2 linked regions of the Mesorhizobium onobrychidis genome follow. The protein of the gene in region 1 binds, or shares a complex with, the protein of each later gene. Links are inferred from orthologs where the notes say so. Each region holds a gene or a part of one and is shown in the gene's direction. Other genes may lie near its edges.

What was found.
Region 2: the proteins of IHQ72_RS19950 (region 1) and dnaN are in contact, whole or in part, in a solved structure (PDB 1OK7), measured with the Escherichia coli proteins. The link is inferred for Mesorhizobium onobrychidis from one-to-one orthologs.

Annotation. Positions count from the first base shown.
Region 1 is NZ_CP062229.1:4,007,210-4,017,034, reverse strand. The notes cover bases 1-2,839. They hold IHQ72_RS19950 (DNA polymerase IV), read left to right. Parts: upstream 1-675; coding sequence 676-2,004; downstream 2,005-2,839. Other genes in these bases: IHQ72_RS19940 (DMT family transporter), read left to right, coding at 2,765-2,839; IHQ72_RS19945 (hypothetical protein), read right to left, coding at 2,076-2,582; IHQ72_RS19955 (GNAT family N-acetyltransferase), read right to left, coding at 32-607. Outside these bases: more of IHQ72_RS19940, read left to right, coding at 2,840-3,646; IHQ72_RS19935 (potassium channel family protein), read right to left, coding at 3,752-4,555; IHQ72_RS19925 (methyltransferase family protein), read right to left, coding at 5,172-5,579; dnaE (DNA polymerase III subunit alpha), read right to left, coding at 5,685-9,212; IHQ72_RS19915 (acetyl-CoA carboxylase biotin carboxylase subunit), read right to left, coding at 9,410-9,825. UniProt on the Escherichia coli protein: Poorly processive, error-prone DNA polymerase involved in translesion repair and untargeted mutagenesis. Copies undamaged DNA at stalled replication forks, which arise in vivo from mismatched or misaligned primer ends.
Region 2 is NZ_CP062229.1:208-4,102, forward strand. Bases 741-3,623 are described here. They hold dnaN (DNA polymerase III subunit beta), read left to right. Parts: upstream 741-1,564; coding sequence 1,565-2,683; downstream 2,684-3,623. Other genes in these bases: recF (DNA replication/repair protein RecF), read left to right, coding at 2,709-3,623. Also shown: more of recF, read left to right, coding at 3,624-3,872. UniProt on the Escherichia coli protein: Confers DNA tethering and processivity to DNA polymerases and other proteins. Acts as a clamp, forming a ring around DNA (a reaction catalyzed by the clamp-loading complex) which diffuses in an ATP-independent manner freely and bidirectionally along dsDNA.

The DNA of each region.
Region 1 (9,825 bases):
GCCGCGGCAGCGGCGCGCACAGCAGCACTGGTTAAAGCACCAATCGCATCAGCGGTCGGCCCGCCTTGCGCTCGACCAGCCTCTCGAAGCCGGCTTTCTCGAAGACCCGCGACGAGCCGACGAACAGCCCGATCGAACGCGAATCTTTCGACAGGTCGATCGGACACGCCTCGACCAGCCGCGCGCCATTCTGGCGAGCAAACTCGATGCCGCCTTCGACCAGCCGGTGCGTCACGCCCCTGCCGCGCGCCTTGACGCGGATGAAGAAGCAAGAGATCGCCCAGACGCCCGGATCCGTGGCGTCGGCAGGATCGACCGGCGCCGACCCCCTGCCCTTATTGTTCCATTCGGGCACGTCGGCGCGCGGGCCGATCTGCATCCAGCCGACCGCCTTGCCATCCTCGAACGCCAGCAGGCCCGGTGGTGGCCCGGCCTCGATCCGCGCCTTGATGTGGTCCTTGTTGCGCTCCCGGTCGCTGGCGCGGCGCGCTGCCGGCGACAGCCGGAAATGTGTGCACCAGCAGCCGTAGCAGGCGCCTTGCTTACCGAAAAGATCTTCGAAATCAGCCCAAAGCTCAGGCACCAGCGGCGCTATGGTCGTATTCATGAGCTCTCTCCCGGCCCACCGCCTTGTCGTGGCGTCCGTCCTGACGTACCATTGCCTTTGTTCTCTTTATGTTCGCAGCGATGGCGGCTCCTGTCAACAATCCCGATCACGGTTTTTGCCGCGACTGTCTGACCTTTCAGCGCGGCGAGGCACGGCGCTGCGAACGCTGCGGCAGTCCACGACTTGCCCACCATCCGGAGCTCTATCGGCTGCATCTCGCCCATATCGATTGCGACGCGTTTTATGCGGCGGTCGAAAAGCGCGACAACCCGGCGCTGAAGGACCGGCCGTTGATCATCGGCGGCGGCAAGCGCGGCGTCGTCTCCACCGCTTGCTACATCGCGCGCATCCACGGGGTGCGCTCGGCGATGCCGATGTTCAAGGCGCTCGAAGCCTGTCCGGAAGCGGTCGTCATCCCGCCGGACATGGAAAAATACGCACGCGTCGGCCGCGAGGTGCGCGCCATGATGCAGGCGCTGACGCCGCTGGTCGAGCCGATCTCGATCGACGAAGCGTTTCTGGACCTTGCCGGCACTGAGCGCCTGCATGGCTTGCCGCCGGCGGTGGTGCTCGCACGCTTCGCGCTGGGCGTGGAGAAAGAGATCGGCATCACCGTTTCATCAGGCCTGTCCTACTGCAAGTTCCTGGCCAAGGTGGCGTCGGACTTTCGCAAGCCACGCGGCTTTTCGGTGATCGGCGAGGCCGAGGCGACTGGCTTTCTGGCCGAGCAGCCGGTGACGCTGATCTGGGGCGTGGGAAAAGCCTTCACCGCCACGCTTGAACGGGACGGCATCCGCACGATCGGCCAGTTGCAGCGCATGGAGCGCGGCGACCTGATGCGCCGCTACGGCGTGATGGGCGACCGCCTCTACCATCTTTCACGCGGCGAGGACGAGCGCCGCGTCCATCCCGACCAGGACGCAAAGAGCGTATCGGCAGAGACCACCTTCGACATCGACATTGATTCCCTGGATGAATTGGTTTCAGTGCTGAGGGCGCTGTCGGAAAAAGTCTCGGGACGGCTGAAGAAATCCGGCATCGCCGGGCGCACCGTCGTGCTGAAGCTGAAGACCCAGGATTTCAAGACCCGCACGCGCAATCTCCAACTCGGCGACCCGACACGGCTGGCCGACCGCATTTTTTCGACCGGGCTCGAGCTGCTGCGCAAGGAAGCGGATGGCACAAGATACCGCCTGCTCGGCATCGGTGTCAGCGATCTCTCGAATGACGAAAAGGCCGATCCGCCCGACCTCGTCGATATCCAGTCGCGCAAGCGCGCCATGGCCGAAGGCGCCATCGACACGCTGCGCGACAAGTTCGGCCGCAGGGCGGTGGAGACCGGCTACACCTTCGGCAAGGGCCGCAACGCCCACCCGCCCGAGCCGATCGAGGACTGAGCATGACCCCGAAAAGTGGAATCCGTTTTTCGGAAAAGATCATGCTCGAACAAAAAAGATAGACCGTACCGTCAGATGCGTTGCAGATCGATCCGGCTGGTCACCACGCTCTCGCCGGTTTTCGGGTCGACGTCGGTAACGGTCAGCCGCATGCCGTCCTCGCCGTTCTTCTCGACCGTCATTTGCGCCTTGCGATCGCCGTTGACCTCCTTGGCCCAACGGATGCCGAGATTGATGGCATTGCCCGAACGGCTGCCGCTGAGCTGTGCCGGCCCGGTGCGGGATCCGACATAGGTGCCACTGTACTTCGCCCAGCTGGACTTCAGATCGGCACTGATGGCGCGTGTCACCACGACAAGGCCGCGGCATTTGCCATCCAGCGACAAGGAGGTCGACGTCGCGTCAGAATTGAAGCGGCAGGAGACATTCACCGTCGGCGCCTCGGTGGTTACCTTGACGGTGCCCTTGCCGGCGAAATTCCCCCGGAACGAACGGAGAAAATCGGCCTCGTCGGCATGAGCCGCGCCGGCCGCAGCCGCCAGGCAGGCGGCAAGTGCAAATCGTGCGAATGATTTCATGGGATCTCTCCTCGTTGATATCGGAACGACGATGTTTCCAACGAATTGGCTGTTGGACCAACGCCCGCCGTGACGGCAGGTTCCGCCCTCAGCATGACCGCTTTTCAACGTGCCGCCTCTGGCCCAGCCGAATGCGTCGATTAGCGGTTGCGATGAAAGTCTCGGCTTGCGACATAGCGTGCATGGCACCCTCACCGTCGATCCCCAAGGCCGCGTTCTGGATGGCGCTGTCGATCGCGTCGTTTCTGACGATGTCGGTCGCCGGCCGCGCCACGACAGCCGAGCTCAACGTCTTCCAGGTGCTGGAACTGCGCTCGGTGATCGGCCTTTTCATCCTCCTGCCGCTGGTGATGATATCAGGCGGTTTCGCGGCGATGCGCACCAAACGCCCCTTGGCCCATATCGCCCGCAATGTCGTCCATTTTGTCGGCCAGGCAGCATGGCTCTACGCCTTGACGCTGATTCCGCTGGCCGTGCTGATCTCCATCGAATTCACGACGCCGATCTGGACGGCCATTCTGGCGGTCGGCTTTCTTGGTGAAAGACTAAGCCGGCCCAGACTTGCGGCCATCGTGCTCGGGCTGATCGGCGTGCTGATCATCGTCCGTCCGGGCGTCGGCTCCGTCGATCCGGGACATGTTGTCGTGCTGGGTGCTGCGGTCTGCTTCGGTATATCTGTGGTCCTGGTCAAATCGCTGACGCGGACGGACAGCGTCGTGTCCATCATCTTCTGGATGCTGGTCATCCAGTCCGTGCTCGGCCTTGTCCCGGCGCTCTACGAATGGCGCAACCCGCCGCTCGAACTGTGGCCGTGGCTCCTGCTGATCGCCTTCACCGGCATGTCGTCGCATTTCTGCATGGCCCGCGCGCTCGCCTATGCCGACGCGACCGTCATCTCGCCGATGGACTTTTTGCGCGTGCCGCTGTCGGCGCTGATCGGCTGGCTGCTGTATCAGGAGCAGATCGACGCTTTCACCGCCGGCGGAGCCTTGCTGATCCTGCTGGGCAATCTGCTCAATCTGCAGAAAAAAGCGACCAAACCTGCGGAAGTGGCAGCGTCTTAGCATTTTGCAGCCAAACGTCTTCGTTTGGCGTCCGACAAAATGCGTTAAAGCAAAGAGTTAGAGCGCGGTTTTGATTCCACCAAAACCGCGCTCTAGCCTCGCATTTCAGTCGCCTTCGTCGGGGATGTTGAGGAGATGCCCGCAGGCCTTGCAGTGGACGGCGTCGGGTTCGTGCCGCTGAAGTCCGCATTGGGGCAAGGAAAAAAACACCTTGGCGGGGCGGAAGAGCGCCTGCGCCAGCCTGACGAACAGCGATATGCCGATGATCATAGTGACGATCGCGGTGAGCTTGCCGGCGATACCCGGCAGGACGATGTCGCCGAAGCCGGTCGTTGTCACCGTGGCGACGGTGAAATAAAGCGCGTCGACATAGCCTTCGAGACCGGCCCCGGTGCTGAAAAAGAAGGTGTAGACGAAGCCGGTGATGACAAGGAGGAATGTCAGGAGATTGATGACTGCATGGCTCGCCTCGCGCCATTTTTTGAGCCCGCGCATCTCGAAAAACCGCCACAGCGCGCCGCTGCGTGACAGCGACCACAGCCGCAATATGCGCAGAAAACCTAGGTTGGCCAGCGCCGAAGGCATCAGCAGCGTCAGCAGGATAAAGGCATCGACCCACGACGCCGGCTGTTTCATCAGGCGCAGCATGTCGTTGGAGGCAAGCAGCCGGGCAATCATGTCAGCGGCGACAAGTGCTGCCACAGAATAATCAAGCCAGAGGAAAGAGGACGACTCCTGGATCACCGGTGTGGCGATGAAGAAGGCGATGATGGCAAGGTCGATGACAATGGCGACCAGTTGAAACCGGAAAGCCGCGGGCGTGCGCCCGTGATAAAGTTTGCGCAGCGTGCCGCGCAGCCGCGCCAAGGCTGAAAAATCCTCCACTCCTTCCCTTTCCGGCGCCTTCATGACAACTGCGATAACGTTCGCTGCGACAGCCGTCCAGTGGGCAGAGCAGAGGGAAGCCGCTGTGGCTTGAGAACATCCGGAGCGTTTCAGACCCGCAAAGCAGTCAGACCGGTTCCGCCTCGATGATGCTGATGCGAGGTCCGGCTTCAACAATATTCGCGACCCGAAAATCCGACGCCGCAAGCAGCGACCTGAATTCTTCCGCCGTGCGCTCCTGCCCGCCCGGCATGACCAGCATGTTCAGATCGCCGAATTTTGCGCCGGCGCCTTCGTTGGGCGGCGCCAGAATGCTCTCGAGCACCAGCAGCTTGCCTTCGGGGCGCATCGCCCGGCGGCAGGTTTTCAGGATCCGGATGTTTGTGTCGTCGTCCCAGTCATGCAGGATCCATTTAAGCACAATCGCATCGGCGCCCTCGGGCACCGAGACGAAGAAATCGCCGGCGACGATGTCGCATCGATCGGATACGCCCGCGGCGTCAAAGACCGGGCCGGCCTTCGCCAGACCTGCGGCTGATCGAAAAGAATGCCGCGCTGGCCGGGATTGCGGCAGAGGATTTCGGCAAGCAGCGCGCCCTGCCCGCCCCCGACATCCATGACGACAGAGAACGGCCGGAAGTCATAGGCCGCGATCACCGCGGCGGCGACGCCACGCGACATGGCCGTCATCGCGCGGTGGAAGATGACGGACTCTTCCGGATGCCTGACGGAAATACGGCCGTCCGGCCAGAATCGCCCACGGCTCGACCGACTGCTGAACATCGGATCGCAACGCGCCGCTGAGCGGGGTCAGCGAGAACGACCGGTCTTCCGCTTCATGGAACACGCCGACCGACGCAAGGGCGCGCAGCAGCCGGTAGAGCGCCTGCGGATGAGTATTGGTCAACGCGGCCAGTTCGCCGCTGGTGCGTTTTCCGTCCTTGAGATGGTCTGCAATGCCCAGCGTGGCGGCGACGCAAATCGCCTGAGATACCTGGAAGCCATTGACCATTTTCTGGAGTTCGGCAGCGGCATCCCGCTCATCCATGACCCGCTCCCCCGGCCGCCGAAAAGACCCAGGCCGCAGAGCTCACAACACCAGCGGCATCGTCACCGGGCAATGCGACCGGGCTGGCGGAATACGGTCGTTAGCTCACACCAACTCGACTTCCACCACGCCCGGCACCGCGCGCATGGCCGACGCAATCTGCGGCGAGACGCGGTAACGGTTGGGCAGTTCGATCTCGACCTCGCCTTGCGCCTCATCCTTGATAACGATAATGCTCACCTGACTGTCGCCGCGCTGGGTCAGCTGCGATTGAATCGCCGACGCGGGTCGGTCATCTCTGACAAAGATGCGCAAGGCTTTTTGGATGCGACTTGCCTCGTCCTCCAGAGACTGCACGGTCTGGATGCGCAGATTGACGCCTTCTGGCCTGTCCTCGGCCGAAACGGTGATCACCACCGAACGGCCGGGCTCGAGCAGGTCGCGATACTGCGCCAGCCCCTCGGAAAACAGCACTGCTTCATACTGGCCCGACGTGTCGGAGAACTGCACGACGCCCATCTTGTTGCCGGTGCGCGTCTTGCGCTCCTGCTTGGTGGTGACGGTGCCGGCAAGCCGCCCGGCGGCAGCACCCCGTTTGACGGCCGCCGAGAACTCGGCCCAGTTCTGCACCCGCATCTTCTGCAGCGCCGCCTTGTATTCGTCCAGCGGATGAGCCGAGAGATAGAAGCCGACCACCTGGAATTCACGGTGCAGGCGGTCGGCGGCAAGCCACGGGTCGGTCGCCGGCAGATTGAGCGCCTGCGACTGCGCGCCGAGCGAGGCGCCAAAAATGTCGTGCTGGCCCGATATTGCATTCTGCTGCGCCAGCGACGCCAGCCCCATCATCCGCTCGACGCCGGCCATCATCGCGGCGCGGTCGTGGCCGAAGCAGTCGAGCGCGCCGGCCATGATCAGGCTTTCGAAGACCCGCTTGCCGACGATCTTCGGATCGACCCTTTCGCAGAAATCGGCGAGGCTCTTGAACGGTTTTTCGCCGCGCATGGCGACGATGTGCTCGACCGCGGCGTCGCCGACGCCCTTGAGCGCGGCCAGCGAATAGAAGATTCGGTTCTCGCCGACCTCGAAGGCGCGGAAGCTTGATATCACCGACGGCGCCACGACATCGATGCCGAGGCGCAGCGCATCCTGGCGGAAATCGGCGAGCTTGTCGGTGTTGCCCATGTCGAGCGTCATCGACGCGGCCAGGAACTCGACCGGGTAGTGCGCCTTCAGATAGGCCGTCTGGTAGGAGACGACTGCATAGGCGGCGGCATGCGACTTGTTGAAACCGTAGTCGGCGAACTTTGCCAGCAGGTCGAAAATGAAGTCGGCTTGCGGCTTGCCGACGCCGCGCTCGACCGCGCCCGAAACGAAGCGTTCGCGCTGCTTGTCCATCTCGGCGCGGATCTTCTTGCCCATGGCGCGGCGCAGCAAATCGGCTTCGCCCAGCGAATAGCCGGAGAGCTCCTGCGCGATCTGCATCACCTGTTCCTGGTAGACGATGACGCCTTGCGTCTCCTTCACCAGATGGTCGATCTTCGGGTGGATCGACGCCATCTCCTCCTCGCCATGCTTTCTGGCGTTATACGTCGGTATGTTCTCCATCGGTCCCGGCCGATAGAGAGCGACCAGCGCGATGATGTCTTCGATGCAGTCGGGCCGCATGCCGATCAGCGCCTTGCGCATGCCGGCACTTTCCACCTGGAACACGCCGACCACTTCGCCGCGCGATAGCATGGCGTAGGTATCAGGGTCGTCGAGCGGAATGTGGGCGAGATCGATCTCGATGCCGCGGCGGCGGATCAGCTTGACCGCAGTCTCCAGCACCGTCAGCGTCTTCAGGCCGAGGAAGTCGAACTTCACCAGCCCGGCCTGCTCGACATACTTCATGTTGAACTGGGTGACCGGCATGTCGGAACGCGGGTCGCGGTACATCGGCACCAGCTCCCACAGCGGCCGGTCGCCGATGACGATGCCGGCGGCATGCGTCGAGGCGTGGCGGTAGAGCCCTTCCAGCTTCTGCGCCATGTCGAGCAGCGTCTGCACGATCGGCTCGCGCTCGGCCTCTTCGGCAAAGCGCGGTTCGTTGGCGATGGCGTCGGCGAGCTTGACCGGATTGGCCGGGTTCGACGGCACCATCTTGGAGAGCTTGTCGACCTGGCCATAGGGCATCTGCAGCACGCGGCCAACGTCGCGCAGCACCGCGCGAGCCTGCAGCGTGCCGAAGGTGATGATCTGGCCGACCTGGTCGCGGCCGTATTTCTGCTGGACGTAGCGGATGACCTCCTCGCGCCGGTCCTGGCAGAAATCGATGTCGAAGTCGGGCATCGACACGCGGTCGGGATTGAGGAAGCGCTCGAACAGCAGCGAGAAGCGCAGCGGATCGATATCGGTGATGGTCGTCGAATACGCGACCAGCGAGCCGGCGCCCGAACCGCGGCCCGGCCCGACCGGAATGCCTTGCGCCTTCGCCCATTTGATGAAGTCGGCGACGATCAGGAAGTAGCCGGGGAACTTCATCTTCTCGATGACGCCGAGCTCAAATTCCAACCGTTCGCGATATTGTTCGACCGTGTAGCCGGGAGCCAGTCCGTGCGCGGCGAGCCGCGCCTCCAGCCCTTCATGCGCCTGTCTGGCAAGCTCCTGCGCCTCCGCCTTCACCGCCGCATCGGCATCGGCGACATCGCCGCCGGCAAAGCGCGGCAGGATCGGGTTGCGGGTCTTGGGGTAGTAGGAGCAGCGCAGCGCGATCTCGACGGTGTTGTCGATCGCTTCCGGCAGATCGGCGAACAGCCTCGCCATGTCAGCCTGGTTTCTCAGAAAATTGTCGGGCGACAGGCGGCGGCGGTTGTCGACGGCGACGACCGAACCTTCGGCGATGGCAATCAGCGCGTCATGCGCCTCATAGTCGTCGCGGGAGGAGAAAAACGCCTCGTTGGTGGCGACCAGCGGCAAGTCATTGGTATAGGCGAGGTCGACGGACGATTGCTCGATCGCCCGGTCATAACCGGAAACCCGTTCCAGCTCGACATAGAGCCGGTCGCCGAACAGCGCCTTGAGCGCCAAAAGCCGCGTCTCGGCGAGATCGCGGCGATCCTCCTTCAAGGCGTTGCCGATTGGGCCGCGCGGCCCGCCGCTGAGACAGATCAGGCCGTCGCAATGGCCTTGCAGCATCTCGGTCGTCAGATGCACGGCCTCGCCGGGCGGCGTTTCGAGATAGACCCGGCTGACCAGCCTGACCAGATTGCTGTAGCCGGCCTCGGTCGCCGCGATCAAAACCACGGGCCGCATATCCGGGCCTTGCCGCCTGCGGTCGCGCTGGCTGTCGCTGGCTTCGCCGGAAAAGGCGAGAGTGGTCTGGCAGCCGATGATCGGCTGGATGCCCTCCTTCACCGCTTTTTGCGCAAATTCGAGCGCGCCGAACAGATTGTTGGTGTCGGTGACGGCGATGGCTGGAGCCTCATCCTTGACCGCATGGCCGACAACCGTGCCGAGCTGCAATGCGCCTTCGAGCAACGAATAGGCCGAATGGACGCGCAGATGAATGAACGGGCGCGCAGGCACTTCCGGCCGCGATGCCCTCACAAGGGCCTCGCGCCGCAAGGGGTCGCGTGGAAGTGTCTCATTCGCCATGGTTTTTAGCGCCGTTTGAAAGGACTCAGTCGATGAAGATGTATTGTCCGGCACCGGACGATGCGAGTCCAGCAATTGCGACTCGAGCCTTGCAAGCTCGCGATCCGTTGCTTTGTGACGGCATTTATGCTAGGAATATATGCATGGTGCTGATTTGCGCCAACGGCCCGCCGCTAGGCGGGTTTTTGTTTTCAGCCTTACGCAAACTCCATGATCACCGCATCGACGGCGAGACTGTCGCCCGGCTTTGCCTTGAGTTTCGACACGGTGAGGTCGCGCTCGGCGCGCAGCACGTTTTCCATCTTCATCGCCTCGACCACGGCCAGCGTCTCGCCGGCCTTGACCTCCTGCCCTTCGGCAACGGCGATCGACACGACAAGGCCGGGCATCGGGCAGAGCAGCATCTTCGAGGTGTCGGGCGCCAATTTTTCCGGCATCAGCCTTTCGAGTTCGGCGGTGCGCGGCAGCATGGCGCGTGCGGTCACCGACATACCTTTCCAGGCGATGCGAAGCCCGTTCGGTACCGGCCTGATCTGCGCGGCGATTCTTCGGTCGCCGACCGTGCCGTGCCAGATGAGATCGCCCGGCCGCCAGTCGGACGTGACCGTCAGCG
Region 2 (3,895 bases), 4.0 Mb from region 1 along the record:
AAGCACGAGGATCCTGAAATCCTCAAGATCGAGATCGTCGTGCGCACCGCTACCCGCCCGGGGCGCAACGGCGTCGAGCCCGAAGTGGTCCCGGCGCGCAAGATGACGAGGCAAGCGCAAACGGCGCTGGCCGCGGGAACAGCAGGCCCCGGCAGGCTGGAGCGGATACCGGCACCTCGCCCGGGAATGCCTGCAGAGACCGAGTTCCGGCACAATGTGCTCGGTTCGCCGCTTGACCCGCGCTACACGTTCGGCTCCTTTATCGAGGGACCGTCGAACCGGGTGGCGTTTGCCGCCGCCAAAGCGGTGGCGGAATCGCAGTCGAGCGCGGTGCGCTTCAATCCGCTCTTTCTTCACGCGACGGTGGGGCTGGGCAAGACGCACCTGCTGCAGGCGATCGCGGCGGAATCGCTGAAACAGAATCCAAAGTCGCGCGTCGTCTATCTCACAGCCGAATATTTCATGTGGCGGTTCGCCACCGCGATCCGCGACAACAATGCGCTGACGCTGAAGGAGCAGCTGCGCGACATCGACCTCCTCATCATCGACGACATGCAGTTCCTGCAAGGCAAGTCGATCCAGCATGAATTCTGCCATCTGATCAACATGCTGCTCGACAGCGCCAAGCAGGTGGTGGTTGCCGCCGACCGGCCGCCGTCGGAACTGGAATCGCTGGAGCCCCGCGTCCGCTCGCGCCTCAACGGCGGCGTCGCGCTCGAAATGTCGGCGCCGGATTTCGCCATGCGCATCGGCATGCTCAAGCTGCGCCTTGCCACCGCAAAGGCCGACGATGCTTCGCTCGACATCTCGGAGGAGATCCTCAACCACGTCGCCCGCACGGTGACCGGCAGCGGACGCGAACTGGAAGGTGCGTTCAACCAGCTTCTGTTCCGCCAGTCGTTCGAACCGCAGATCACCATCGACCGCATCGACGAGATCCTCGGCCACATCTATCGTTCGGGCGAGCCGAAGCGGGTGCGCATCGAAGACATCCAGCGCATCGTCGCGCGCCACTACAATGTTTCGAAGACAGAACTTCTGTCCAACCGGCGCACGCGTACGATCGTCAAGCCGCGGCAGGTCGCCATGTACCTGTCGAAGGTGATGACACCGCGCTCCTTGCCGGAGATCGGACGGCGTTTCGGTGGCCGCGACCACACGACGGTGCTGCATGCCGTGCGCAAGATCGAGGATCTTTCAGGCGTCGACAACACGCTGGCGCAGGAGCTCGAACTGCTGAGAAGACTGATCAACGATCAAGCCTGACCGGCCCGAAAAACAAAAGCGTGTCGCGTTTGGGTGGCTGCGACGCGCTTGAAATCTTTGTTTTTATGCATGTCGTTGCCCCAAAACCGCTGCGCACTTTTCGGCGACAAGCATCGGCTTGCGGACTTCGCCAGTTTTATCCCCAGAAAGCCCGCGTAACCGGGCCGAACCGGTAGCGCGGGCTTGCGCTTACGGGTTTTTTCCTGTCAGTTTGTGCAGATTCTGAGCCTGTTCAGAGCTTTCGCGGGGTGCCGCTTGCCGGAGACCCGCTCATTCATTCAAGCGAGCCTGTTTCGTCATGCGTGTTATCCTGGAACGGTCAAATCTCCTGAAGTCGCTCAACCACGTTCATCGCGTGGTCGAGCGGCGCAACACGATACCGATCCTGTCGAACGTGCTGCTGAGCGCCGAAGGCGCCACCCTCGAGTTGAAGGCGACCGACCTCGATCTGGAGGTGACCGAAGCCACGCCTGCCAAGGTCGAGCGAGGCGGAGCGACAACGGTTCCGGCGCATCTGCTCTACGACATCGTGCGCAAGCTCGCCGACGGCGCGGAGGTCATGCTGAAGACCGACGAAGACGGCAACGCCATGACGGTGACCTCGGGCCGCTCGAGCTTCCGTCTCCAATGCCTGCCGCAATCCGATTTCCCGGAGCTTTCGGCCGGATCATTCTCGCATATCTTCCGGCTCGATTCGGTTGCGCTCAAGGGCCTGATAGAGAAGACCCAATTCGCCATCTCCACCGAAGAGACGCGCTACTACCTGAACGGCATCTATCTGCACACGCATGATGCCGACGGCAAGCTGAAGCTGCGCTCGGTAGCGACCGACGGCCATCGGCTGGCGCGCGCCGAGATCGACGCGCCGGCAGGATCCGAAGGCATGCCGGGCATCATCATTCCGCGCAAGACGGTCAGCGAGCTGCAAAAGCTTGTCGATGACCCGGACGTCGCCGTGACCACCGAATTGTCCGACACCAAGATCCGTTTCACCATCGGCAGTGTCGTTTTGACCTCGAAGCTGATCGACGGCACCTTCCCGGACTATCAGCGGGTCATCCCCACCGGCAACGACAAGAAGCTGATCATCGACCGACAGAGTTTCGCCGCCGCCGTCGACCGCGTCTCGACCATTTCGTCCGAACGCGGCCGGGCGGTGAAGCTTTCGATTGGAGAAGGCCAGGTCACGCTTGCGGTCAACAATCCGGATTCGGGCAGCGCCACCGAGGAACTGGCCGCGGACTATTCGTCCGACGCGATCGAAATAGGCTTCAACGCCAAATATCTGCTCGACGTCGCCGCCCAGTTGACTGGCACTGAGGCAAAATTCATGCTGGCGGACGCTGGTTCGCCAACGCTGATCCACGATATGGCCGACGAAACCACACTCTACGTGCTGATGCCGATGCGGGTATAGGCCGGAACGAGGCCATCTTGCTGTCATGACCGGAGTCGCGAAGCAGCCTGAGCCCGATCAGCAGACTCATATAAGTAAGCTGTCACTTACGAATTTCCGCAATTACGCAACGCTGTCGATCGGCCTCGACCCCGGCGCCGTGGTTTTTTCCGGCGACAATGGCGCCGGCAAAACCAATCTGCTGGAAGCGATTTCCCTGCTGACGCCGGGGCGCGGCCTGCGCCGTGCACCTTATGCCGACCTGGCGCGTGAAGGCGGCGACGGCGGCTTTGCCATCCATGCCCGGCTCGATGGGCCGGACGGCCCGGTCGAGATCGGCACCGGCATTGCAGGCGGCGACGCCGGCGAGGGCGGCCGGCGGGTGCGGATCAATGGCGCGGCAGCGCGCTCGGCGGAGGACATGCTGCAATGGCTGCGCGTCGTCTGGCTGACACCGGCGATGGATGCATTGTTCACCGGGCCGGGCGCAGACCGCAGGCGCTTTCTCGACCGGCAGGTCCTGGCGATCGATCCCGGCCACGGCCAGCGCGCGCTCGACTACGAAAAAGCGATGCGCGGCCGCAATCGGCTGCTCGCCGAAGGCTCGCGTGACGGCGCCTGGTTCGATGCGATCGAGACGCAAATGGCCGAAACCGGTGTGGCGATTGCCGCGGCGCGTGCCGAACTGGTGCGCCTGCTCGCCGCCATGATCGACAGGCTGCCAAGTGCCGGTCCGTTTCCGCAAGCCGACATCGGCCTGTCCGGCGCGCTGGAAAGCGAAGTCGGCACCTCCGCGGCTGTCGATGTCGAGGAGCGGTTCCGCCAAGCGCTTGCCGAAGGCCGCGATCGCGACCGCGCCGCCGGGCGCACGCTCGACGGCCCGCACCGTTCGGACCTCGTGGTGCGGCACCGGCCCAAGGCGATGCCGGCCGAACTCTGTTCGACCGGCGAGCAGAAGGCGCTGCTGGTCGGCATGGTCCTGTCGCATGCCCGGCTGACCGGCGAGATGTCGGGCATGACGCCGATCCTGCTGCTCGACGAGATCGCTGCCCATCTCGACGCAGGCCGGCGCGCCGCGCTGTTCTCGATCCTGGAAGAGCTGAATTGCCAGGCTTTCATGACCGGGACCGATGCGGCGCTGTTTTCCAGTCTCAAGGGACGCGCGCAGTTCCTGACCGTCGATCACGGCACGGTCGGGCCAACCATTTGACGTCCTTGATATCGTTATCCCAA